Regions from separate parts of the Kitasatospora sp. NPDC056731 genome, predicted to be linked through region 3. Evidence: riboswitches for the same ligand, from Rfam matches in the RefSeq annotation. Region 3 holds a riboswitch; each other region holds the start of a gene.
The links. A riboswitch is a leader RNA that binds a small molecule or an ion and turns the genes downstream of it on or off. The one in region 3 is predicted to bind cobalamin.
Positions count from the first base shown of each region.

Region 1: linked by a shared signal. The riboswitch ahead of AB0R04_RS16845 (iron ABC transporter permease) and the one ahead of AB0R04_RS32135 (ribonucleoside-diphosphate reductase subunit alpha) in region 3 are both predicted to bind cobalamin.
Region 2: linked by a shared signal. The riboswitch ahead of AB0R04_RS26370 (prenyltransferase/squalene oxidase repeat-containing protein) and the one ahead of AB0R04_RS32135 (ribonucleoside-diphosphate reductase subunit alpha) in region 3 are both predicted to bind cobalamin.

Region 1 covers NZ_JBFBNR010000014.1:13,197-20,873, reverse strand. The annotation lists gene AB0R04_RS16875 (ABC transporter substrate-binding protein) at 1-513, shown strand, start outside; gene AB0R04_RS16870 (amino acid ABC transporter permease) at 551-1,525, shown strand; gene AB0R04_RS16865 (amino acid ABC transporter ATP-binding protein) at 1,522-2,319, shown strand; gene AB0R04_RS16860 (CGNR zinc finger domain-containing protein) at 2,433-3,023, shown strand; gene sodX (nickel-type superoxide dismutase maturation protease) at 3,058-3,420, opposite strand; gene sodN (superoxide dismutase, Ni) at 3,722-4,117, shown strand; cobalamin riboswitch at 4,206-4,345, shown strand; gene AB0R04_RS16845 (iron ABC transporter permease) at 4,489-5,517, shown strand; gene AB0R04_RS16840 (ABC transporter ATP-binding protein) at 5,517-6,281, shown strand; gene AB0R04_RS16835 (ABC transporter substrate-binding protein) at 6,304-7,299, shown strand; gene AB0R04_RS16830 (GNAT family N-acetyltransferase) at 7,371-7,677, shown strand, end outside.
Region 2 covers NZ_JBFBNR010000028.1:86,370-94,046, reverse strand. The annotation lists gene AB0R04_RS26390 (acyl-CoA dehydrogenase family protein) at 1-247, shown strand, start outside; gene AB0R04_RS26385 (enoyl-CoA hydratase/isomerase family protein) at 247-1,320, shown strand; gene mmsB (3-hydroxyisobutyrate dehydrogenase) at 1,317-2,249, shown strand; gene AB0R04_RS26375 (enoyl-CoA hydratase) at 2,246-3,022, shown strand; cobalamin riboswitch at 3,080-3,220, shown strand; gene AB0R04_RS26370 (prenyltransferase/squalene oxidase repeat-containing protein) at 3,318-4,391, shown strand; gene AB0R04_RS26365 (flagellar hook-length control protein FliK) at 4,422-4,901, shown strand; gene AB0R04_RS26360 (SMI1/KNR4 family protein) at 5,028-5,702, opposite strand; gene AB0R04_RS26355 (hypothetical protein) at 6,104-7,468, opposite strand.
Region 3 covers NZ_JBFBNR010000046.1:11,772-19,448, reverse strand. The annotation lists gene AB0R04_RS32135 (ribonucleoside-diphosphate reductase subunit alpha) at 1-2,224, opposite strand, end outside; cobalamin riboswitch at 2,416-2,558, opposite strand; gene AB0R04_RS32130 (hypothetical protein) at 3,002-3,970, shown strand; gene AB0R04_RS32125 (glycosyl hydrolase) at 4,111-5,565, shown strand; gene AB0R04_RS32120 (hypothetical protein) at 5,748-6,650, shown strand; gene AB0R04_RS32115 (glycosyltransferase family 2 protein) at 6,814-7,677, shown strand, end outside.

The sequences.
Region 1 (7,677 bases), on a different contig from region 3:
GAGCAGGTCGTCGACATGGTGACCTACTTCAACTCCGGCAGCGCCATCGCGGTCAAGAAGGGCAACCCCGACAAGGTCGACCCCAACGACCTGTGCGGCAAGAAGGTCGCCGTCCAGACCGGCACCACCCAGGCCGACGAGATCAAGGACACCCGCAACCCGGACTGCGCCAAGAACGGGAAGCCGGGCATCCAGAACGACGGCGACAAGTTCGACCTCCAGACGGACGTCACCAACGCCGTCGTCTCCGGCCGCGACCAGGCCATGATGGCCGACTCCCAGGTCGTCGACTACGCGATCAAGCAGGCCGGCGGCCAGCTGGAGAAGCTCGGCTCCACCTACGGCGTGGCCCCCTACGGCGTCGCCGTCGCCAAGGGCTCCAAGCTCACCCCCGCGATCCAGGGCGCCGTCCAGTCGCTGATCGACGACGGCACCTACAAGCAGATCCTCACCAAGTGGGGCGTCGAGTCCGGCGCCCTCGACAAGTCGACCGTCAACGGCGCCGTGAACTGACCGTCCGCCTGCTCCATCTCTCCCCCGAGGCCACACCGTGAACTCTCTGGACAAGGGGAAGGCGGAGGAGGGACGGCCTGAGACCATCAAGGCCGTCCCGGTCCGCCACCCCGGACGCTGGGTGGGCGCCGTCGTCATCGCCCTGCTTGCGGCGATGCTGCTGAGCGCCCTCTTCACCAACCCCGCTTTCAAGTGGGACATCGTCGGGCAGTACCTGTTCCACGACAGCATCGTGCACGGCATGGTCGTCACGCTGGAACTGACCGTCCTCTCCATGCTGATGGGCGTGATCGGCGGCATCGTCCTCGCCGTGATGCGCCTGTCCCCGAACCCCCTGCTCTCCGGCACCGCCTGGATGTACATCTGGGTCTTCCGCGGCACCCCGGTGCTGGTGCAGCTGGTGTTCTGGAACTTCCTCGGCCTGATCTGGGCCAAGCTGTCGATCGGCGTCCCGTGGGGGCCGGAGTTCTGGTCCGCGGACACCAACGTCCTGATCCCGACCTTCGTCGCCGCCCTGCTGGGCCTCGGCCTCAACGAGGCCGCCTACATGGCGGAGATCGTCCGCGGCGGCATCCAGTCGGTGGACGAGGGCCAGACCGAGGCCGCCCACGCACTCGGCATGAGCCGGTTCCAGACCATGCGCCGGATCGTCCTGCCCCAGGCCATGCGGGTGATCATCCCGCCGACCGGCAACGAGACCATCTCGATGCTCAAGACCACCTCGCTGGTCAGCGTGATCTCCCTGGAGGAGATCTTCCGGGCCGGTCAGGTCATCTACTCCCGGAACTACCAGAACATCCCGCTGCTGATCGTGGTCAGCCTCTGGTACCTGTTCTTCACCTCGCTGCTGACCATCGGCCAGTACTACATCGAGCGCTACTACGCCCGCGGCTCCAACCGGACCCTCCCGCCCACCCCGGTGCAGCGGCTGCGGGGCCTGTTCGCCGGGAAGCCCGCCCCGAAGACCGGCGCCGACGTCGTCCCGGGGCTTGAGGGAGGTGGTCACGTATGACCGACCTGAGCAAGACCCCGGCCGCCGCCACCGGGCAGCCGATGGTGCGCGCCGAGAGCGTCCACAAGTCCTACGGCTCCGTGCACGTGCTCAAGGGCATCGACCTGGAGGTCAAGCAGGGCGAGGTGTTCTGCCTGATCGGCCCCTCCGGCTCCGGCAAGTCGACCTTCCTGCGGTGCATCAACCACCTGGAGAAGATCAACGGCGGACGCCTCTGGGTGGACGGCGAACTGGTCGGCTACCAGCAGAAGGGCGACAAGCTCTACGAGCTCAAGGACCGCGAGGTCGCCGTCAAGCGGCGCGACATCGGCATGGTCTTCCAGCGCTTCAACCTGTTCCCGCACATGACGGCCGTCGAGAACGTCATGGAGGCCCCGGTCCAGGTCAAGGGCGAGAGCAAGGCCGCCGCCCGGGAGCGGGCGATGGTCCTGCTGGAGCGGGTCGGCCTCGCCGACAAGGCGAAGAACTACCCCTCCCAGCTCTCCGGCGGCCAGCAGCAGCGCGTCGCGATCGCCCGCGCGCTGGCCATGAAGCCCAAGCTGATGCTGTTCGACGAGCCCACCTCGGCGCTCGACCCCGAACTGGTCGGCGATGTCCTCGACGTCATGCGCGGCCTCGCCGAGGAGGGCATGACCATGGTGGTCGTCACCCACGAGATGGGCTTCGCCCGCGAGGTCGGCGACGCGCTGGTGTTCATGGACGGCGGTGTGGTGGTCGAGTCCGGCAACCCCCGCGAGGTGCTCACCGACCCCCGGCACGAGCGCACCCGCGCCTTCCTCTCCAAGGTGCTGTAGAACCGTACCGACCGGCGCCCGGCAGGCTGCTCCTGCCGGGCGCCGACGTTTTCCCCACCCAGGTAATAGGCTGGACGCAATCAGCCCGTTACCGACCTTTTGGAAGGACCTCCGTGGAGCTCGCCTCGTACGCCGATCTCGCCGTTCGGCTGGTGAACACCGAGGAGCCCGAACGCGGCACCGACACGCTGACGTCCGTGGACGCGGTGCGCGGCCTGTTCTCCGACTCCTCGCGGGCCGCCGCACAGGCCGACGAGTCCGACCTGCCCCGGCTGCGGGCGGTGCGGACCAGGCTGCGCGGGGTCTTCGAGGCCGCCGCCGAGGGCGACGAGATCCGGGGCGTCGACCTGCTGAACAGCCTGCTAATGGAGTACCCGGTCAGCCCGCTGGTCTCCGGGCACGACTACCTGGACGACGCCGGCCGGCCGCGCTGGCACCTTCACCTGGCCGACAACTCGCCGACCGCCACCGCGCACTTCAGCGCGGTCGCCTGCATGGGCCTGGCCGTCCACCTGACCGAACTGGGCGCCGACCGGCTCGGCATCTGCCAGGCCGCGCCCTGCCGCAACGCCTACCTGGACACCTCGACCAACCGCTCCCGCCGCTACTGCTCGGACCGCTGCGCGACCCGCGCCAACGTCGCCGCGTACCGGGCCCGCAAGCGCCAGGAGGCCGAGGCCGCGGCACTCGGCGCCGCCGGCTAGGCCGGGCCTGGCAGACAGAGCAGGGCCCAGGGGGTCAGAGCTGCTCCGCCCAGACGCCCAGGCGGCGGGCCAGGCCCGGCACCCGGGCCAGCCGGGTGCTCAGCAGCAGCCGCTCCAGCCGCCGCCCCGGCGCCAGCCAGGCCGGGCGCGGGCGCAGCCGCAGCAGCACCCGGCCGAGCACCAGTTCGTCCGGGACCGGGCCGTAGCTGCGGCTGTCGCTGTCCACCGGCCGGTTGTCGGACAGCAGCCACCAGCCCCTCGGACGCCGCTCGGCGGCCCGCTTCACCACCAGCAGGTCCTGCTGGAAGGGGTGCCGGAAGAGCACCACCGCGCCGGGCCGGATCGGCGCGCCGTAGCGCACCAGCAACTGGTCGCCCTCGCGCAGGGTCGGGACCATCGACGGGCCCGCCACGTCGACCAGCCCGAACGGCACCGCGCCGCCGCCCCGGCCCCGCCCCCGGGGTTCCGTGCCCGCCGGTTCCGTGCCCGCTGGTTCCGTGCTCCGCGCCACGACTCCTCCTCCCGGACCGACCGGTCCCAGTCTGCCGTACGGACCGTCACCCCGTTCGATCCGTTCGATGTCCGGATTACCCCGGTTCCGGGTCCGCCTTTTGCCCTAGGCCCACCGCCCGATCGCGAAACCCCGGGGGCGGAAGGGTAATCTCGGGCGCGGGAAGACGATCTAAGGAAGGACTCCCATGTTCTCTCGTCTGTTTGCACCGCGCGCCACCGCCCACGCCCACTGTGACCTGCCCTGCGGCGTGTACGACCCGGCGCAGGCCCGGATCGAGGCCGAGTCGGTCAAGGGCACCCAGGAGAAGTACCAGGCCAACGAGGACCCGGCTTTCCGCACCCGCGCCCTGATCATCAAGGAGCAGCGTGCCGAGGCCGTCAAGCACCACATCTCGGTGCTGTGGAGCGACTACTTCAAGGCCCCGCACTTCGAGAAGTACCCGCAGCTGCACCAGCTGATCAACGACACCCTGAAGGCCGCCTCGGCCGCCAAGGCGTCCACCGACCCCGCCACCGGCCAGGCCCTGCTGGACCTGATCGCCGAGGTCGACAAGATCTTCTGGGAGACCAAGCAGGCCTGAGCCTGACGCGTCGCCACCCGACCGCCCCCGTCCGCGAGCCCGGACGGGGGCGGTCGTGCGTTCACGCCCCATCCGAGCCCGGTAAGGGTTGCCTAGCCTGAGTGGCTGTTATGCTGCCAGGGCGTCCGAGGGGGAAGTCCGGTGTGAATCCGGCGCTGACCCGCAACGGTGAGCACGGCCCCCGGGGCCGCGCCAGCCCGATCGCCCCCGGCCGCTGAACTCCCGACAACTCGCCGTGGACTGCGAGGGGATGGCGCCCGGGCCCGCGCCCGACCGGTGCCGCCCCCGCGCACCCGCGGCCCGAGGCAAGGCGCACCGTGAGCAGCACCGCAGTCGCGGGCAGTGGCGCAACGAGCCCGCCCGACCGCCGAATACCCGCCCTCCCGCTCGCCGTCGGCCTGGCCGCCGCCCTGCTGCTCTCGCTGCTCTGCGGCGTGGCGCTGGGCGCCTCCGGGATCGGCCTGCCCCGCGTCCTGCGGCTGCTGGCCGCCGGGCTGACGGGCGGACGGCTGGAGGCGGAGGAGGCCGCCGCCTACGCGATCGTCTGGGAGATCCGGCTGCCGCGCGCCGTGCTGGCCGCCGTGGTCGGCGCCGGGCTGGCCGCCACCGGGGTCGCCGTCCAGGCCCTGGTGCGCAACGCGCTGGCCGACCCGTTCGTGCTCGGCATCTCCTCCGGCGCGGCCGTCGGCGCCAACGCGGTACTGCTGCTCGGCGCCTTCGCCTCGCTCGGGGTGTGGGCGATCTCGGCCTCCGCGTTCGGCTCCGCGCTGGTCGCCATGGTGCTGGTCTACCTCGCGGCGCGGACGGCCTACGGGCTCACCCCGCTGCGGCTGGTGCTCACCGGCACCGCGCTCTCCTACGGCTTCTCCGCCGTCACCGCGCTGATGGTCTTCGCGGCCGCCCGCGGCGAGGCCGCCCGGGACGCCATGATGTGGCTGCTCGGCAGCCTCGGCGGCGCCACCTGGGGCTCGGTGCCGATCGCCGCCGCCACCGTGCTGGCCGGCCTGGCGTACCTGGCCTGCGCCGCCGGCCGGCTGGACGCGCTCGCGATGGGCGACGAGACGGCTGCCTCGCTGGGCGTGGACCCGGACCGGCTGCGCCGCGAGCTGTTCGTGGTGACCGCCGCCGTCACCGGCACGGTGGTGGCCGTCAGCGGGGCGATCGGCTTCGTCGGGCTGATGGTGCCGCACCTGGCCCGGATGCTGGTCGGCGCCGGGCACCGCCGGGTGCTGCTGGTCGCGCCGCTCGCCGGGGCGCTGCTGCTGGTCTGGGTGGACATCGTCTCGCGCACCCTGCTGGCGCCCGCCGAACTGCCCGTCGGGGTGGTCACCGCGGTGCTCGGGGTGCCCTGTTTCCTGCTGCTGATGCGCCGTCGCGGCTATTCCTTCGGAGGCCGCTGATGGATCTCGCCCTGGACTCCGTCTCGGTCGAGCTGGCCGGCGCCCGGCTGGTCCACGACGTCGCCCTGGACGCCGCCGCCGGGCAGGTGGTCGGACTGATCGGACCGAACGGCAGCGGCAAGTCGACGCTGCTGCGCTGCGTCTACCGGGCGCTGCGGCCGGCCGCCGGGGCCGTCCTGCTGGACGGCACGGACCTGCACGCGCTGACCGCGCGCGAGGCCGCCCGGCGGGTGGCCGCGCTCCCCCAGGAGCACTCCGCCGAGTTCGACTTCACGGTGGCCGAGGTGGTCGCCATGGGCCGGCTGCCGCACCGGCGCGGCCTGGGCGGCCCGGGCGCGGACGACCACTCCCGCTGCACCGAGGCGCTGCGCAAGGTCGGCGTCGAGCAGTTGGCCGGGCGGGGCTTCCTGAGCCTGTCCGGCGGCGAGAAGCAGCGGGTGCTGATCGCCCGCGCGCTGGTCCAGGAGCCCCGGCTGCTGGTGCTGGACGAGCCCACCAACCACCTGGACATCGCCCACCAGTTGGACGTCCTGGCGCTGGTCCGGGAAGCCGGCCCGACGGTGCTCACCGCGCTGCACGACCTCAACCTGGCGGCCGGCCACTGCGACCTGCTGTACGTGCTGCGGGCCGGCCGGATCGTCGCCTCGGGGCCGCCCGCCGAGGTGCTCCGACCCGCCCTGCTGGCCGAGGTGTTCGGCGTCCGGGCCACCCCCGTCCGGCACCCGGTGACCGGCGCCGTCCAACTGCTCTTCGACCGGATCTGACCCACCCCCCGAAGGAACCCCCGTGCGCACCAAGGCCGTTGCCATCACCGCCCTGCTCACCCTCGGGCTCACCGCCTGCGGCGCCGAGATCGCCCCGAGCGGCGACGCCACCGCCGCCTCCGCCCACTACCCGGTGACCGTGGAGAACTGCGGCACCAAGCTCACCTTCCCGCAGAAGCCCGCCCGGACGGTGACCAACGACGTCGGCATCACCGAGCTGATGCTCGCCCTCGGCCTGGCCGACCGGATGGCCGGCTACGTGATGCCCGACGACAAGGGCCGGGTCGACCAGGTCGCCTGGAAGGACGGCTACCAGCAGACCGCGTGGCTCTCCAAGAAGGAGATCACCAAGGAGATCGTGCTGGGCGCCAAGGCCGACCTGGTCTTCGCCGGCTGGCACTACGGCTTCGACGAGGGCCGCGGCTTCACCCCGCAGGCGCTGGGGGACCTCGGCATCCCCTCGTACGTGCTCAGCGAGTCCTGCCGCAGCGGCAAGGGCACCGAGCGCGGCGTGATGTCCCCGCTGGACGCGCTCTACACCGACCTGGCCAACCTCGGCGAGATCTTCGACGTCCGCGACCGGGCGGACAAGCTGGTCGCCGATTTCAAGACGCAGGTCGCCGCCGCCCCGCAGCCCGAGCGCCGGCCGTCCGTGTTCCTGTACGACAGCGGGCAGGACAAGCCGTACACCGCCGGGAAGTTCGCCGCGGCCGACGAGATCATCGCCAAGGCCGGCGGGGCCAACGTGATGGGCGACCTCGCGGACACCTGGGTCACCGTCGGCTGGGAGAGCGTCGTCCAGCGCGACCCCGAGGTGATCCTGATCAACAACTACGGCGAGACCGGCGCCGACGCCAAGCGCGCCTTCCTGAAGTCCTTCCCGCCGCTGGCCGGCGTCTCGGCGGTCAGGAACGACCGGATCTTCGTCCTGGACTACGTCGACCTGGTGGAGAGCCCGCGCAACCCGGCCGCGATCACCGCGCTGGCCGACTACCTGCGCACCGTCCCCGCCCGCTGACCCGCCCGGTCCCGGCCCGGGCCCCGATCAGGGCCTGGGCCGCGGGCGGGGGCGCGCAGTAGGCTCGCGGCATGATCCGCACCGCCGTCGTGACCGACGTCCCCGTCATCCTCGCCCTGATCCGCGAGCTCGCGGAGTACGAGAAGGCCCCGCAGGAGGCCGTGGCCACCGAGGAGCAGCTGCGCGACGCCCTGTTCGGCGCCAACCCGGCGCTGTTCGGCCTGATCGCCGAGGACGACGCCACCGGCGAGCCGGTCGGCTTCGCGGTCTGGTTCCTCAACTTCTCGACCTGGCGCGGCACCCACGGGATCTACCTGGAGGACCTGTACGTCCGCCCGCAGTCCCGCGGCGGCGGCCACGGCAAGGCGCTGCTGCTGG
Region 2 (7,677 bases), on a different contig from region 3:
GGCCGCCTCGGCCCTGGACCGGGGGGACCCCAGAGCGCCGGAGCTGTGCGCGATGGCCAAGCGGCACGCCACCGACACCGGCTTCGAGGTGGCCAACCAGGCGCTCCAACTGCACGGCGGCTACGGCTACCTGGCCGAGTACGGCATCGAGAAGATCGTCCGCGACCTGCGGGTGCACCAGATCCTGGAAGGAACCAACGAGATCATGCGCGTCATCGTCGCCCGCGGCCTGACCGGGGCCGCGTGATGGCCGGGAACGACCTCGACGAGGTCCTGGTCCACCGCGAGGGCCGGGCCGGCCTGATCGTCCTCAACCGCCCCGCGGCCCTGAACGCCCTCACCCACGGCATGGTGCAAAGGATCTCCGAAGCCCTGGACACGTGGGAGGAGGACGAGCGGGTCGACACCGTGGTCATCTCCGGCGCCGGTGAGCGGGCCTTCTGCGCCGGCGGCGACATCGTCGCCATCCACCGCGCCGCCACCGGCGCGGACCCGGGCGCGGTGGAGGAGTTCTGGCGCGACGAGTACCGCCTCAACGCCCGCATCGCCCGCTACCCCAAGCCCTACGTCGCGCTCATGAGCGGCATCGTGATGGGCGGCGGGGTCGGGGTCTCCGCCCACGGTAGCGTCCGGATCGTCACCGAGACCACGCGCATCGCCATGCCCGAGGCCGGCATCGGCTTCGTCCCCGACGTCGGCGGCACCTACCTGCTCGCCCTCGCCCCCGGCGAGCTGGGTACCCACCTGGCCCTGACCGCGGGCTCCGTCGGCGCCGCGGACGCGCTGCTCTGCGGCCTCGCCGACCACTTCGTCCCGGCCGAGCGGCTGCCCGCGCTGCTGGACGACCTGGCCGAACTCCCCGTGCACGACGCCCTCGAACGGAACGTCGGGCCCGCACCGGCCGGCGTGCTGGACGGTCGGCGGGCGTGGATCGACCACTGCTACGGGGCCGACACCGTGGAGGAGATCCTCGACCGCCTGCGGGACAGCGGCGAACCGGAGGCCAAGGAGGCCGCGGACCGGATCGCCGCCAACTCGCCCGCCGCCGTGAAGGCCACCCTCGCCGCCCTGCGCCGGGCCCGCACCCTCGGCCCGCTGGAGGCCGTCCTCGACCAGGAGTACCGGACCTCCTGCGCGGCGCTCTCCACGCCGGACCTGGCCGAGGGGATCCGCGCCCAGGTGATCGACAAGGACCGCTCCCCGCGGTGGAACCCGTCGACGCTGAGCGCCGTCGAGCCCGCCACGGTGGCCCGCTACTTCGCCCCGCTCGGCGACCGGGAACTCGGCCTGGCCCCCACCACACCCCTGGAGCGCTGGTGACCCACCGCAACGGATTCAACGGAGTCAACGGATTCAACGGAGTCATCGGATTCATCGGACTCGGCAACATGGGCGGCCCGATGGCCGCCAACCTCGCCACGGCCGGACACACCGTGACCGGTTACGACCTGGCGCCCGAGGCACTGCGGCGGGCGTCCCGGACGGAGAGCGGCGTCCGTCCGGCGCGGTCCGCGACCGAGGCGGTGCGGGAGGCCGACGTCGTCATCAGCATGCTGCCGGCCGGCCGGCACGTGCTGGCCGCCTACGCGGACCTGCTGCCCGCCGCCCGCCCGGGAACGCTCTTCGTCGACTGCTCCACGATCGACGTCGCGGACGCCCGGGCGGCGCACGACCTCGCCGTGCACGCCGGGCACCGGGCCGTGGACGCGCCGGTCTCCGGCGGGGTGGTCGGCGCCACGGCCGCCAGCCTCACCTTCATGGTCGGAGCCGCCGAGCCGGACTTCGAGGCGGCCCGGCCCGTGCTGGAGGCGATGGGCCGCAAGGTCGTGCACTGCGGACCCCCCGGAGCGGGGCAGGCCGCGAAGATCTGCAACAACATGATCCTGGGCATCTCGATGATCGCGGTCAGCGAGGCCTTCGTGCTCGGAGAGAGCCTCGGACTCAGCCACCAGGCCCTCTACGACGTCGCCTCGACCGCCTCCGGCCAGTGCTGGGCGCTCACCACCAACTGCCCCGTCCCCGGGCCGGTGCCGACCAGCCCGGCCAACCGCGACTACGCGGCCGGGTTCGCCGCCGCCCTGATGGCCAAGGACCTCGGCCTCGCCGCCGGAGCCGCCGAGGCCGCCGGCCTGCCCACCGAACTCGGACGCAGGGCGGCACAGCTGTACGCGGACTTCGCGCAGGCCGACGACGGCGCCGGCCTGGACTTCTCGGCGATCATCACCACCCTGAGGGAGGACGGCAAGTGACCGGCTACGAGACGATCCTGGCCGAGCGCAAGGGCCGGGTGGGGCTGATCACGCTCGACCGGCCCAAGGCGCTCAACGCGCTCAGCACCCTCCTGATGAACGAAGTCGTGCAGGCGGCAACGGAGTTCGACCGGGACCCGGAGATCGGCTGCCTGGTCATCACCGGCTCGGAGAAGGCCTTCGCGGCCGGCGCCGACATCAAGGAGATGCAGTCCCTCGACTTCGTCGACGCCTACCTCGGCGACTGGTTCGCCGCCTGGGACCGCTTCGCCGCGCTGCGCAAGCCCGTCGTGGCGGCCGTGGCGGGCTACGCGCTGGGCGGCGGCTGCGAGCTGGCGATGCTGTGCGACGTCCTCCTGGCGGCGGACACCGCGAAGTTCGGGCAGCCGGAGATCAAGCTCGGCGTCATCCCCGGCATCGGCGGCTCGCAGCGGCTGACCCGGGCGGTCGGCAAGGCGAAGGCGATGGAGCTCTGCCTGACCGGCCGGATGATGGGCGCCGAGGAGGCCGAGCGGGCCGGCCTGGTCTCCCGGATCGTCCCGGCGGACCAGCTGCTGGCCGAGGCCCTGACGGTGGCCGAGACCGTCGCGGCGATGTCCACCCCGGCGGCGGTCATGCTCAAGGAGAGCGTCAACCGCTCGTACGAGACCACGCTCGCCGAGGGCGTCCGCTTCGAACGGCGCCTGTTCCACGCCACGTTCGCCACGGCGGACCAGAAGGAGGGCATGGCGGCCTTCGCCGAGAAGCGCCCGCCGGAGTTCCTCAACCGCTGACGGTCCGAGCGGTTCGCGGCGCGATGTGGCGGACGATCCCTTGACCGGATCTTCTCCGTATCGCCATGATGAGCCGTCAAGTTGTGACTCCGCCGCTGGGGGAAGTCCGGTTCGAATCCGGCGCTGACCCGCAACGGTAGGCCGCCGGCTCCACGCCGGCGGCGAGCCCGAGTACCCGGCGGCGGAGGTGTGTCGTCCCCTCCTCCCGTCGTGGTCTGCGGGCCGGAGCTCCGAGGGCTGCCCGGCTGTTGCCGCCGTCCTCCGGGCCCCTGCGTGCGGGCCCGGAAAGGCACCCATGCCCACGCTCCGCCGCACTCTCGGTCTGCTCGCGATACCCGCCCTCGCGCTCGCCACCGTCCTCCCGGCGGCCGCTGCCGCCCAGGCCGCGCCTGTTGTCGCGACCTCGTCCCCGACGATCCGCCCCGATGCCGCCGCCGGCGGCTGGCTGGCCCGTCAGCTCGTCGACGGCGACCACTTCGAGTCCGTCTTCAACGGCACCGCCTACCCCGACCAGGGCCTGACCATCGACGCCGTGCTGGCCTTCGCCGCCTCGCGCAGCTCCGACCAGGCCGCCACGAAGGCCACCGCCTGGCTGGCCAAGCCCGAGATCATCACCGGCTACCTCGGCGACGGCACCACCGAGGCCTACGCGGGCGCGACCGCCAAGCTGCTGCTCGCCGTCGAGGTACGCGGCGGGAACCCGACGGCCTTCGGCGGCGTCGACCTGCCCGCCCGGCTGCGCTCCCTCCAGACCGCCGACGGCCGGTTCTCCGACCGCTCGCAGTGGGGCGACTACAGCAACGCCTTCGGCCAGTCCCTGGCCCTGATCGCCCTGCACCGCACGGCCGGCGGCGCCCCGGCGGCCGCCGTCGACTTCCTCGCCAACAGCCAGTGCGCGGACGGCGGTTACCCGCTCTCCTTCGGCCAGGCCACCTGCACCAGCGACCCGGACGCCACCGCGCTCGCCGCCCAGGCCCTGGCCGCGACCGGCCGCACCGCCAAGGCCAACGCCGGGCTCGGCTGGCTGACCGCCCACCAGAACGCCGACGGCGGCTTCCCGGCCGCCGGGGCCGCCGCGTCCAACGCCAACACCACCGGCCTCGCCACGCAGGCACTGCTGGCCGGCGGACGCTTCGGGGCCGGACTCAAGGGCTGGAGCAGCCTGGTCAAGCTCCAGCAGGGCTGCTCCGCCGACCCGGGCGTGCGCGGGGCGGTCGCCTACGACGCGACCGGCTTCAACCCGGCCACCGGCGCCCGGGCCACCGCGCAGGCCGTCCTCGGCCTGGCCGGCACCCCGCTGGCCACCCTCTCCGCCACGGGTGCCCGCCCGGACGCGCCCGTGCCGGCCTGCCCGGCGACCACCCACTGACCACCCGCTGACCCCGAGAGGAGAGCTCCGATGACCGACACCCTGGCGCCCGCGCGCCCGGCCCGCCGCACCCTCGGCTCGATCGCCGCCGCCGCTGCCCTCACCGCCGGCCTGCTCGGCGCCTCCGCCGTCCAAGCCCCGCAGGCGCAGGCCGCCGCCTGCGACGGCACCACCGGCGTCACCGTCGTGGTCGACTCCACCGCCGTCGGCGGCGGCATCCAGACCGGCTGCGCACCCGGCGACCCGGCCAGCGGCCTGGCCGCGCTGACCGGCGCCGGGTTCGCGTACACCTTCCACCCGCGCTACCCGGGCTTCGTCTGCACCATCAACGCCCTGCCGACGACCTGCACCAACCCCACCGGCAGCGCCTACTGGTCGTACTGGCACGCCCAGCACGGCGGCCCCTGGTCGTACAGCAACCTCGGCGCGGGCAGCTACAACCCGGCACCCGGCGACGTCGAGGGCTGGTCCTTCGGCGCCGGCGCCCAGCCGGGCGTCCCCGCCCCCTGATCTCCGGCGGCGTACTGGTGCCCCGGCCCCTCCGGAAGGGGGGCCGGGGCACCGGCGGTACGGCTGTTGCGTGATGTTCGGCGCCGCCGGGCGAGGGAAGGCGAATGCCAGGTCGGCGGATCACCGTCACCTGGCCCAGGGCATTTCCGTCGACCCGGTGGGCCGGTACCAGGTGATGCCCCACTCCGCGCCCCAGTCCTTGCCGGTCCAGTCGTAGGCGGGTGTCCAGAGTGGCCGGGCCGGTTGAGGTCCCCACTCCTCCGGGTCCGGGCGCACCAGCAACTCGTCCTCATGGGCGTAGCCGCCGGTGAGTACGGTCGCCACGAACTCCGCGAAGCCGCCGTCGAAACGGTCGAGCGCACCGTCGTCGACGCCACCGAAGTCGCAGAAGACGGCCACCGGCCACTGCTCCGGGTCCGGGCCGTCGGTCAGCCAACAGCAGTAGTTGTGGTTGCTGTTCATGCCCCAGGGCAGCAGCCCGCCCGGGTCCGGGAACACAGGGGTGCGCTCCTGGTCCCAGAACTCGTCCTCGCCCTCGACCTGCCCCCGGAACTCGGTGTCGGTCTCGAAACGCCACCCCGCCAGGCCGCCCGGCGAACCGGCTCCGTGGGAGCGCTCCGTCGGCGACCGCACACCCCACTCGCCGTTCAGGTTCACCGCACCGTACAGATCGACGAACGCCCGGTAGTCCGACGGCAGTTGGACCCCGAGCTCGGCCGGTGCCAGCTCCCACGGCACCCGCGCCGGGGTGTACACCGGCTCGCCCATGATCGCCCGCAGTCGATCCCATGCCTCGGTCATTACCCGACCCCTCTCCGGCCGTCAGTCGTCAGAAGCTGCACTTTAGGCGACGGCTCCGACGGACCACTGACCCGACCGGAAAACCGTCGGCTGGCAGGGCCCGCTCGATCTCGACGGTTCGAACGGGCGGACTGGATGATCACTCGTCCGAGCGTTTCCGGGATGGCGGTCTGGCTGTTGCGTGATCCTGAACTCGGCTAAGAGGTAGGGGACTTGAGGAGAATTGCCCTGACCGGCAGGGGCGCCGGGACATGCGAGCGGCCCCGCGCACCGGAATCGGTGTGCGGGGCCGCTGTGGGGCATCGGGTGGTTCAGCAGTGGGGCAGGGCTGGGCACGTCGTGAAGCATCGCCGCGCCGTCCACGCTGGTACACGGTGTCCAGGGCGACCGGGACCTTCGGATCAGTTGCCGTAGCGGAGCGAGACGGTGTCGCCGAGGTGGACGGTGGTGGCCCGGGTGGCGGTGGTGGCGGTGGTGCCGTCCAGGCTGACCTTCCAGGTGGAGGAGCCGTTGTTGGCGGTGCCGTTGATCGCGGTGACGGCGCCGGTGCCGGAGGACGGGGTGACGGCGGTGACGCAGCCGGCGGGGGTCGCGGATGCGGCGGCGTCGAGGACGTCGCCGAGGGTCGCGGTGGTGCCGGTCGGGGTGAGGGTGACGGCGCAGACCTTGAGTGCGCCGGTGCCGTCGTCGATGACCAGCGGGAGCTTGGCGGCGGTGCCGGGGACGAAGGTGGTGGCGGCGGCCCAGGCGGGCTCGCCGGCGGTGGTCGGGGTCGGCGGGGTGGCGGTGAAGCCGGCGCCGGCGACGGCGCGCAGGCCGTCGACGGAGGCGTAGGGGGAGGGGGTGGTGTCGGCGGGCAGGTACTTGAAGCCGCCGCCGGGCTTGAACTGCTGGGCGATCAGGAAGTCGACGGGGCTCTTGCCGGTGCCGCTGGTGAAGTCGGCGCCCTGGGGGTTGATGCCGCAGGCGTTGAGGCCGGAGACGGCCCAGCCGTTGGAGTCGGTGTTGACGCCGAACATGGCGTTGAAGGCGCCGGAGGCGGTGAGCTTGCCCTTGAGGAAGTTCTTGGCGGCGACGATCGCCGGGTCGGTGGCGGGGACGCCCCCGGTGCAGAGCGAGGCCATGGCGGCGCCGGTCATGTCGATGTCGCTGCCCTGGGCGAGGGCGTTCGGGTCGCCTGCGGCCTTGCTGAAGTTCCAGCCGCCGTCGTTGTGCTGGTTGGCGCGCACCGCCGTGACGGAGGCGTCGAGCAGCGGCTGCGGGACGCGGGGGCTGCCGGCCTGGGTCTTGGCGCCCGCGAGGGCGAGGAGGCCGAAGACGGTGCCGTTGAAGTTGGCGGACGGGCCGTAGTAGCCGGGTTCGGCGGTCTGCCAGTAGGCGGCGAGGTCGGCGACGAGGTTGCGGCCCGGGCCGACCCGGGCGGGGTCGATGCCGGCGGCGTAGGCGTTGAGGATGCCGCGCTCGTAGTCCGTGACGACCGGCGAGGCGCTCGGCCAGCCGGGGGCGGCGAGTTGGCCGCGGTACACCAGTCGGGCGTTCTTGGTGGGGTCGCCGCCGGGGGTGACGTCCGCGGCGGCCGTGCCGGCGGCCGCGAGTGCGCTGAACGCCCACTCGTTGGAGAGCCCGCCGCCGGTGACGTAGCTGCCGTCGGCGGCCTGGAGCGACTTCAGGTAGGTGACGCCGGTGCTCTTCGAGGTGGCTATCTGGGTCGGGCTGGCCGTCGCGTGGGCGGGGACGGCGGAGAGCAGGAGTGCGCCGGCCGTCAGGGCGACGGTGACGGCGGAGGCGGCGCGGGCCGGGGTGGTTCGCGAGGGTGTGGTCCGCGAGGGGGCGAGGAGGGACACGGGACAGGCTCCTTGGGGTGGCGGGCGCCGACCCTGCCCCGGAGTTCCGGCGTCCGTTGGAGGGCGCGCGACTGCCGGAGCGGTCGCCGCCCGGATCGCGTGGGCCGGCTTTCGCCATGGTGCGTGGCCGG
Region 3 (7,677 bases):
CCTTCCACGCGTAGGCGTACATCGAGCTGAGCTTGCCGATGGTCGGCGCCGCCATGAACAGGTTCAGCGACTGGCTCTGGTCGAGGTACGGCATGCGGGCCGCGGCCAGGTCGATCAGCGCGCGCTGGGGCAGCTCCCAAGCGGTGCGGTAGAGCGAGCGGACCTCGGCGGGCAGCCAGCCCAGCTCCTGGACGGAGCCGTTGGCCTCGCGCAGGGCGTCGCGGGTCTGCTGGTCCCAGACGCCGAGCTCCTTGAGCTCGCGCACCAGGTACGGGTTGACCTGGAGGAACTCGCCGGAGAGCGTCTCGCGCTTGAACAGGTTGGAGACCTGCGGCTCGATGCACTCGTAGACGCCGGCGATGGACGCGATGGTCGCGGTCGGCGCGATGGCCAGCAGCAGCGAGTTGCGCAGGCCGGTCTCGGCGATGCGGGCGCGCAGCGCGGTCCAGCGGTCGGCCCACTGCGGGGCGGCCGTCGGGAAGTGGTCGATGTGCAGTTCGCCGCGGGCGGCGCGGGTCTCGCCGTAGGCCTCGTGGCGGCCCAGCTGCTCGGCCAGGTCGGCGGAGCGCTCGTACGCGGTGAGCATGATGCGCTCGGCGATGAGGGTGGACAGCCGCGCGGCCTCGGCGGAGTCGAAGTCGATCCGCAGCTTGAAGAAGACGTCCTGGAGGCCCATCACGCCGAGGCCGACCGGGCGCCAGCGGGAGTTGGAGGTGCCGGCCTCGGTGGTCGGGTAGAAGTTGATGTCCACCACGCGGTCGAGGAACGTCACGGCGGTGCGGACGGTGGCGTCGAGGCGCTCCCAGTCCATGGCGCCGAGCAGGTCGTCGACGGAGGCTCCGGGGGTGACGTGGGCGCCGAGGTTGACCGAGCCGAGGTTGCAGACGGCGGTCTCGGAGTCGTCCGTGACCTCCAGGATCTCGGTGCACAGGTTCGAGGAGTGCACCGTGCGGCCGGGCAGCGCGGTCTGGTTGGCGGCGCGGTTGGAGGCGTCCTTGAAGGTCATCCAGCCGTTGCCGGTCTGCGCCAGGGTGCGCATCATCCGGGCGTACAGGGTCTGCGCGGGGATGGTGCGCACGGCCTTGCCGGCCAGCTCGGCCTTGCGGTAGGCCTCGTCGAAGTCGGAGCCCCACAGGTCGACGAGCTCGGGCACGTCGGCGGGGGAGAACAGCGACCAGTCCTCGTTGGCGTTGACCCGGCGCATGAACTCGTCCGGGATCCAGTGCGCCAGGTTGAGGTTGTGGGTGCGCCGCGCCTCTTCGCCGGTGTTGTCGCGGAGCTCCAGGAACTCCTCGATGTCGGCGTGCCAGGTCTCCAGGTAGACGCAGGCCGCGCCCTTGCGGCGGCCGCCCTGGTTGACGGCGGCGACCGAGGAGTCGAGGGTGCGCAGGAACGGGACGATGCCGTTGGACTTGCCGTTGGTGCCGCGGATCAGGCTGCCGCGCGAGCGGATGCGCGAGTAGGACAGGCCGATGCCGCCGGCGTGCTTGGACAGCCGGGCGATCTGCGCGTAGCGGTTGTAGATCGAGTCCAGGTTGTCCAGCGGGGAGTCGAGCAGGTAGCAGCTCGACATCTGCGGGTGCCGGGTGCCGGAGTTGAACAGGGTCGGCGAGGAGGTCAGGTACTCCAGCCGGCTCATCAGGCCGTACAGCTCGGCGACCTCGCGCACGGACTGCTCGCTGTCGCCGACCGCCAGGCCGCAGGCGACGCGGAGCAGGAAGTGCTGCGGGGTCTCGATGACCTTGCGGGTGATCGGGTGGCGCAGCAGGTAGCGGGACTGCACGGTGCGCAGGCCGAAGTACTCGAAGCGGTCGTCGCCGTGTACGTCGATCAGCGCGTCCAGGGTGGCGGCGTGCTTGGCGACGAAGGCGGCGGTGGTGTCGCCGATCAGGCCCTCGTCGTGGCCGACGGCGATCGAGGCGGCGAAGGAGCGCGAGCCCTGGCTGTTCGCCTCGTCGACGATCTCCAGGGCGAGCAGCCGGGCGGCCAGCTTCGAGTACTGGGGGTCCTCGGCGATCATCGACGCGGCGGCGTCCACGGCCAGCCCGCGCAGCTCGGCGAAGTCCGAGCCGGCGTGGCGGCCGCGCAGCGCGGCGGCGGCGACATGGCCGGGGTCCACCTGGGGGAGATCGACGCTGCGGTCGGTGAGCAGCCGAAGGAGCGCGCCGCCGGGGTCGGAGACCGTCGGGTCGGTGGGGGCGGGGCCGGTGCCCTGGGCGGGCAGGGTGGCTGAGGCAGCGGTGGTCAAGGCGCTCTCTCCTGGCGGCGATCGGCGGCGGTGATCGGGGGGTACCGGGCCGTTCGGGGCAGGGGAGCACGGCACGTACGCAGAAAGCGTCGCGCGACAGTGGCGTCCCCGGCCCGCCCGCGAGGCCCGGAAGGTAGTTCTCGTGCTGGCGCGGCCTCTGCGGGAGGGCCCGTGCGCACACCGTCGGCAGGTACTCGGACTCGCGGGGCGGCTGCTGGAGCCGCCCGCTCACCGCTGCGGGGCAGTCCCGGATTCGCACCGGGTTCCCCTGCATCGACAGCAGGATTGAGCATACATCTTGTGGTGTCTCTCTGATGCGACCCCACATGTAGTACGGCGCGGTGTGTCGGAGCGATAACCGGGGGTGCTGGGAGGGGGCGGGTCGTGGCCTTGGGGCGCCTCGGATCCGGGCTCCCGGGGCCCTGGTTCCGGGCTCCCGGCGCGCTGATTCCGGGCTCCGGCGTCCTGGTTTCGATACGGAACGGTCACCGGGCGGACCGGCTGGCGGGGGCATGCCCTACGATCTGGGCGCATGAGCGAGCGAAGCGCCGAGGGGCGCGTTTCGCGAAGCGATCATCGAGCGAAGCGAGGGGGCGCGTGAGCGACGGAACTGGCGCACCCGGGCAGGGTCCGCAGGGAACGCCTCCCACCGGGCCGGGGGACGCGTACGGTCAGCAGCCGCCGGTGGTGCCCGGTCCGGTGTTGCCGCCGAGCGGGGGCTTCGGGCCGCCGCCGGCCTCGTACGGGCCTCCGGTGCCGCCTCCGCAGCCCGGCCCGCCGGGGCAGCCTCCGCTGCCGCAGCCGGGCCAGCAGCTGCCGCCGCAGTGGCAGCCGAACCCCCAGGCGCACCCCCAGCCGTACCCGCAGCCCCAGGCGCCGCAGCGCGCCGAGCCGAACTGGCAGGCGCTGGCGGACCGCAACGCGGCGGACGACAAGCGCCGCCGCCGGCTGCGGGCCCTCGGCGTGGCGGTCGCGGTCGTCCTGGTCGGCGGCCTGGTCGCGGGAGGGACGGTGCTGCTGACGAAGGGCGACGGCGACAAGCCGCCCGCCGGGCCGACCGCCTCGGCCTCCAACCGGCCGTCCTCTGTCGCGCAGAGTGCCGCACCGAGTGCCGCCCAGAGCACCGCGCCAAGTGCCGCCGGCACCCCGGGCGGCGCGCCGGACGACCCGTCGAAGCCGATCTGGGAGGCCGCCACCGACCCGGCGCCGCAGGACGCGGGGGCGCTGTTCTCCGCGCTCCAGGTGACGGTCAACGGCGCCACCTGGAACCGGACCTTCGTCTCGCTGGACTCGCCCTGCTGGGACGGGAACTCGACGACCGGCGGGCTCGGCAAGGTCCTCGGTGACCAGGGCTGCCAGAAGGTGCTCCGGGCGACCTACGTCTCCGGCGACAGCGCGGTGACCGTCGGCGTCGCGGTCTTCGACCACAAGATCCAGGCCGAGACCTCGATGAAGAGCTACACCGGCCACCTCAAGGGCGCCGTCGCGCCGGGCGCGCCGGCCTTCTGCGCCACGCCGGGCTGCACCAACACGCACAACACCCTGGGCCGGTACGCCTACTTCACGGTCGAGGGCTCGGCGAAGGGCGGCGACACCGCCGACGCCGCCGCCACCGCGGCGGCCGCCGGTTTCGGTGAGCACGTGAAGGGCCAGCTGCTCCAGCGCGCCAAGGCCGCATCCGCGGCCGCGCCGGGTGCGCCGGGGGCCGCCGCGGCCGGCTGATCCGCCGTGACACCCCGGCCCCGGCGGGTTCGCTCGCCGGGGCCGGGGGAGTGTGGCAGGCTCTCGGGGCAGTCATTCGTACGAGTGTTCCGGTTGTGTCCGCCTGGGCCGGTGCCGGCGAGCAACCGGAGGAGCGGTCCGTGGCCCTGCCCAGAGCCCTGCGCGGCAAGCCCGCCGTCCTGGCCGCGGCCGGGGTCGTGGTGGCCGCGGGCGCCGTGGCGCTGTTGCAGCGCGACGGCCGGGCCGACGGCGAACAGCCCGCCCGCGTCCCGGTGGCGGTCGGTTTCTCCGGCCGCACCCTGCCGCCGGAGGTCGGCCGGGACCTGCTCGCCCGGGACCCGCAGGCCTCGCCGAACGCCCGGGCCGTCCAGCAGCTGCTCGCCGACCTGGAGGGGCAGGCCCGCACCGGGCAGAGCGGCGGGACGGTGATCGGCCAGCACGTCGAGGCGCACAACGAGCGCAACAACCCCGAGTACGGCGACTACCGCGGCACCAAGCAGGTCGGCTACTACTACAAGAAGGCCGCCGACCTCACCGGCAAGCTGCCCGGCTTCGTCGAGACCGACCTCGGCCCCGGCTACGGCCAGACCGGCTGGGGCGTCGGCGACCCGCGCTCCTACTCGGCCGGCCGGTGGCCCACCTGCCGGGCCGGCTGGCAGTACACCGACGACGCCGTCGACCTGCTCTCCGCCGTCTGGTCCGGCCACCCGCGCGCCGACGACGGCAGCTACGGCACGGCCGGCGTCCAGCACAACTGCGACGGCACCACCACCGAACTGCCCGACAACGGCGGGGGGCCGGCCGGGATCGTCGGCATGTCCTTCCACCAGCCCTACCCCGGTTCGGACGTCAAGTCCTTCGAGCAGGTGCTCTGTTCGAACTCCCCGGCCGCCAAGGACAAGGGCTGGTTCGGCCGGGTCGTCGACAGTGCGCACGACACCCCCGAGTACCGCGCGCTGATGACCGACCTGTCCTACCTGGCCGACCACCTGGAGTACCTGGCCGCCCACGACGTGCCGGTGCTGCTGCGCCCGTACCACGAGATGAACGTGCAGGACTGTGCCCGCAGGTTCTGGTGGTCGGGCCAGAAGCCGGCCGACTACCAGGCGCTGTGGCGGATCACCTACCGCTACCTGGTGGAGACCAGGGGCCTGCACAACCTGCTGTTCGTCTGGACGCCGGTGTCCTGGGACGGAGCCCCCGGCGCGGACCCGTGGGACTACTACCCGGGCTCCCAGTACGTCGACGTGGTCGGGGTGGACGACTACAGCGGCAGCCCCGCGCGCCCGATCGGCACCGGCGAGGTGTGGACCAAGCGGTACTACGACGGGCTCGCCGCCTACGGCAAGCCGCGGATCCTGGCCGAGTCCTTCGCCGTCCCGGTCAACTCCCGCCAGCCGGACACGCTGCGGCGCACGCCCTGGACGATCTGGACGGTGTGGGGGCAGTCGCTCACCTCGGACAACCTGACGCCGGACCAGCCGCGCAACTCCGGCGCGGACGTCAACGCCACCTACCACAGCCCGCTGGCGCTCACCGGCGGCGCCGGCCCGTTCGGCGCGAACGTCGACTGGGGTGGCCTGCACGTTCGTTGAGCCGCCCCGCGCGTTCGTCGAGCCGCCCCGCACGTCCGCCGAGCCGGTCGCCGCGAGGTGCGCTACACCACTGAATTCCGTTGAACGGCCAGAATACCGTGTCCGTTGTGCCGTGTGGCATCCTGTGGCGGCGAAGCCGAGGGGCTGACGCCGGGACGGGCCCGGCGGGGCGGGGGTGCGGGATGGGACAGGCACGTGCGATGCGCGCGGCCGGCGGCATCGCCGTCGGCTGGGGCGTGGTGCTGCTCGGCTGGGCGGCGTACAACTGCTTCGGCCAGGTCGGGTTCGCGACCTACGTCAAAGGCATCTTCTACTACGGCGGCACCTCGGTGGACGCCGAGACCGGCAGCCTCAACTACGGCCTGATCTACCTGGTTTCGGGAATCCTGCTGCTGCGCGGGCGCACCTGGGCGCTCGGGGTGGCGGCCGGCGTCGCACTGGTCGAGGGGTACAACCGGGTGCGCAGCCTGACCGGCGCGCTCCTGGACAAGCCGCAGCGGGAGTGGTTCACCAGCACCACCGAGGGCGGGCTCAAGCTCGCGACCTTCGCGCTCGGCGTGGTCGTCACCGCGGCGCTGATCCTGCTGCTGGCCCGGCTGAAGTGGCGGGAGCGGGGGGCGCCGGAAGCCGCCGCGGCGTCGGGCGGACAGCTGCACTGGTCGCTGCTGCAGACGATCCCGGCCGAGCCGGCCCCGGGCCCGCAGCCGTTCCAGCAGCAGCCGTTCCAGCACCAGCCCGCCTGGCCGCAGCAACAGCAGCAGCCGCCGCTGCCGCAGCCGCAGGCCGCCTGGCCACCGCAGCCGCCGTTCCAGCAGCAGCCGCAGCCCGCGTGGCCGCAGCAGCCCCCGGCGCCGCAGTCGCAGCCCGCGGCCTGGCCGCAGCCGGCGCCGGCCCAGCCGTCGCAGCCGGTGCCGTACGCGCAGCAGCCCACCCAGCCGGCCCCGCACCCGTCGACGCTCGCCCAGCAGCCGTGGCCCGCCGCGCCGCCGGTGACGCCCGGTCCGGTCGCCCCCGGCCCGGTCGCGCCCCCGGCCGACCGCCCGCCGACGGACCGTCCGCCGGCCGACCGCCCGCCGCAGCCCTGAACCTCCGCGGGCCTGAACCTCCGCGGGCCTGAACCTCCGCGGGCCTGAACCTCCGCAGCCCTGAACCTCCGCGGGCCTGGACCTCCGCAACCCCGGACCGCCAACGAACGACCCGGCTCCCGCACGGGATCGGCCCGACAGCAGACGAGGAGCGACTTTCGCCATGCCATCGACAGCCCCCGCACGGACGGTGCTCACCACGTCCCGCGAGGCCGCCCGGCTCGCCGAGCGACAGATGTCGTGGAAGCCCCGGGTCCTCCCGTTCTACTTCTCCTTCACGGTCATCTTCGCCTTCTCGGTCTGGGCCTACGTGCCCAACCCCACCCCGCTCGGCTGGACGATCACCATCCTGTGGGGGATGCCGGTGTTCGGCGTCCTGATCGGCTTCCAGGGCGTGCTGATGGTCCGCCGCCGGCTGCGCCAGGTGAGCCGGATGACGCCGGCCGTACCGGTCGAGGACGACTTCCTGATCGTGCTGGTGCCGACCATCGGCCGCCACGACACCTATCCGGCGCTGGAGCGCTCGGTGCTCTCGTACGTCGAGCACCTGCCGGCCTACTTCCCGTGGATGCGGGTGGACGTCCTCACCGAGGAGGGCTGCGCGGCCGCCGAGAAGATCGACGGGCTGGCCGCCCGCAACCCGCTGATCCGGGTGGTGACCGTGCCGAAGGCCTACGAGACGGCCAACGGCACCAAGTTCAAGGCCCGCGCCAACCACTACTCGCACGAGCTGCGGATCGAGGAGGGCGAGGCCGAGGACGACGTCTGGGTGCTGCACATGGACGACGACACCGGCGTCGGCCCGGACACCGCCGCCGCCGTCGCGCAGTTCGTCAACCGGCAGCGCCGGGCTGGGGACGACGCCAAGCACATGGCGCAGGGCATCCTGACGTACCCGCGGGAGAACGCCGTCTCCACCTTCACCTGGCTCGCCGACGCGATCCGCCCGGCCGACGACATCGCCCGCTTCCGCGCGATGACCGGCACCGGCACCCCGATCGCCGGCGTGCACGGCGAACTGCTCCTG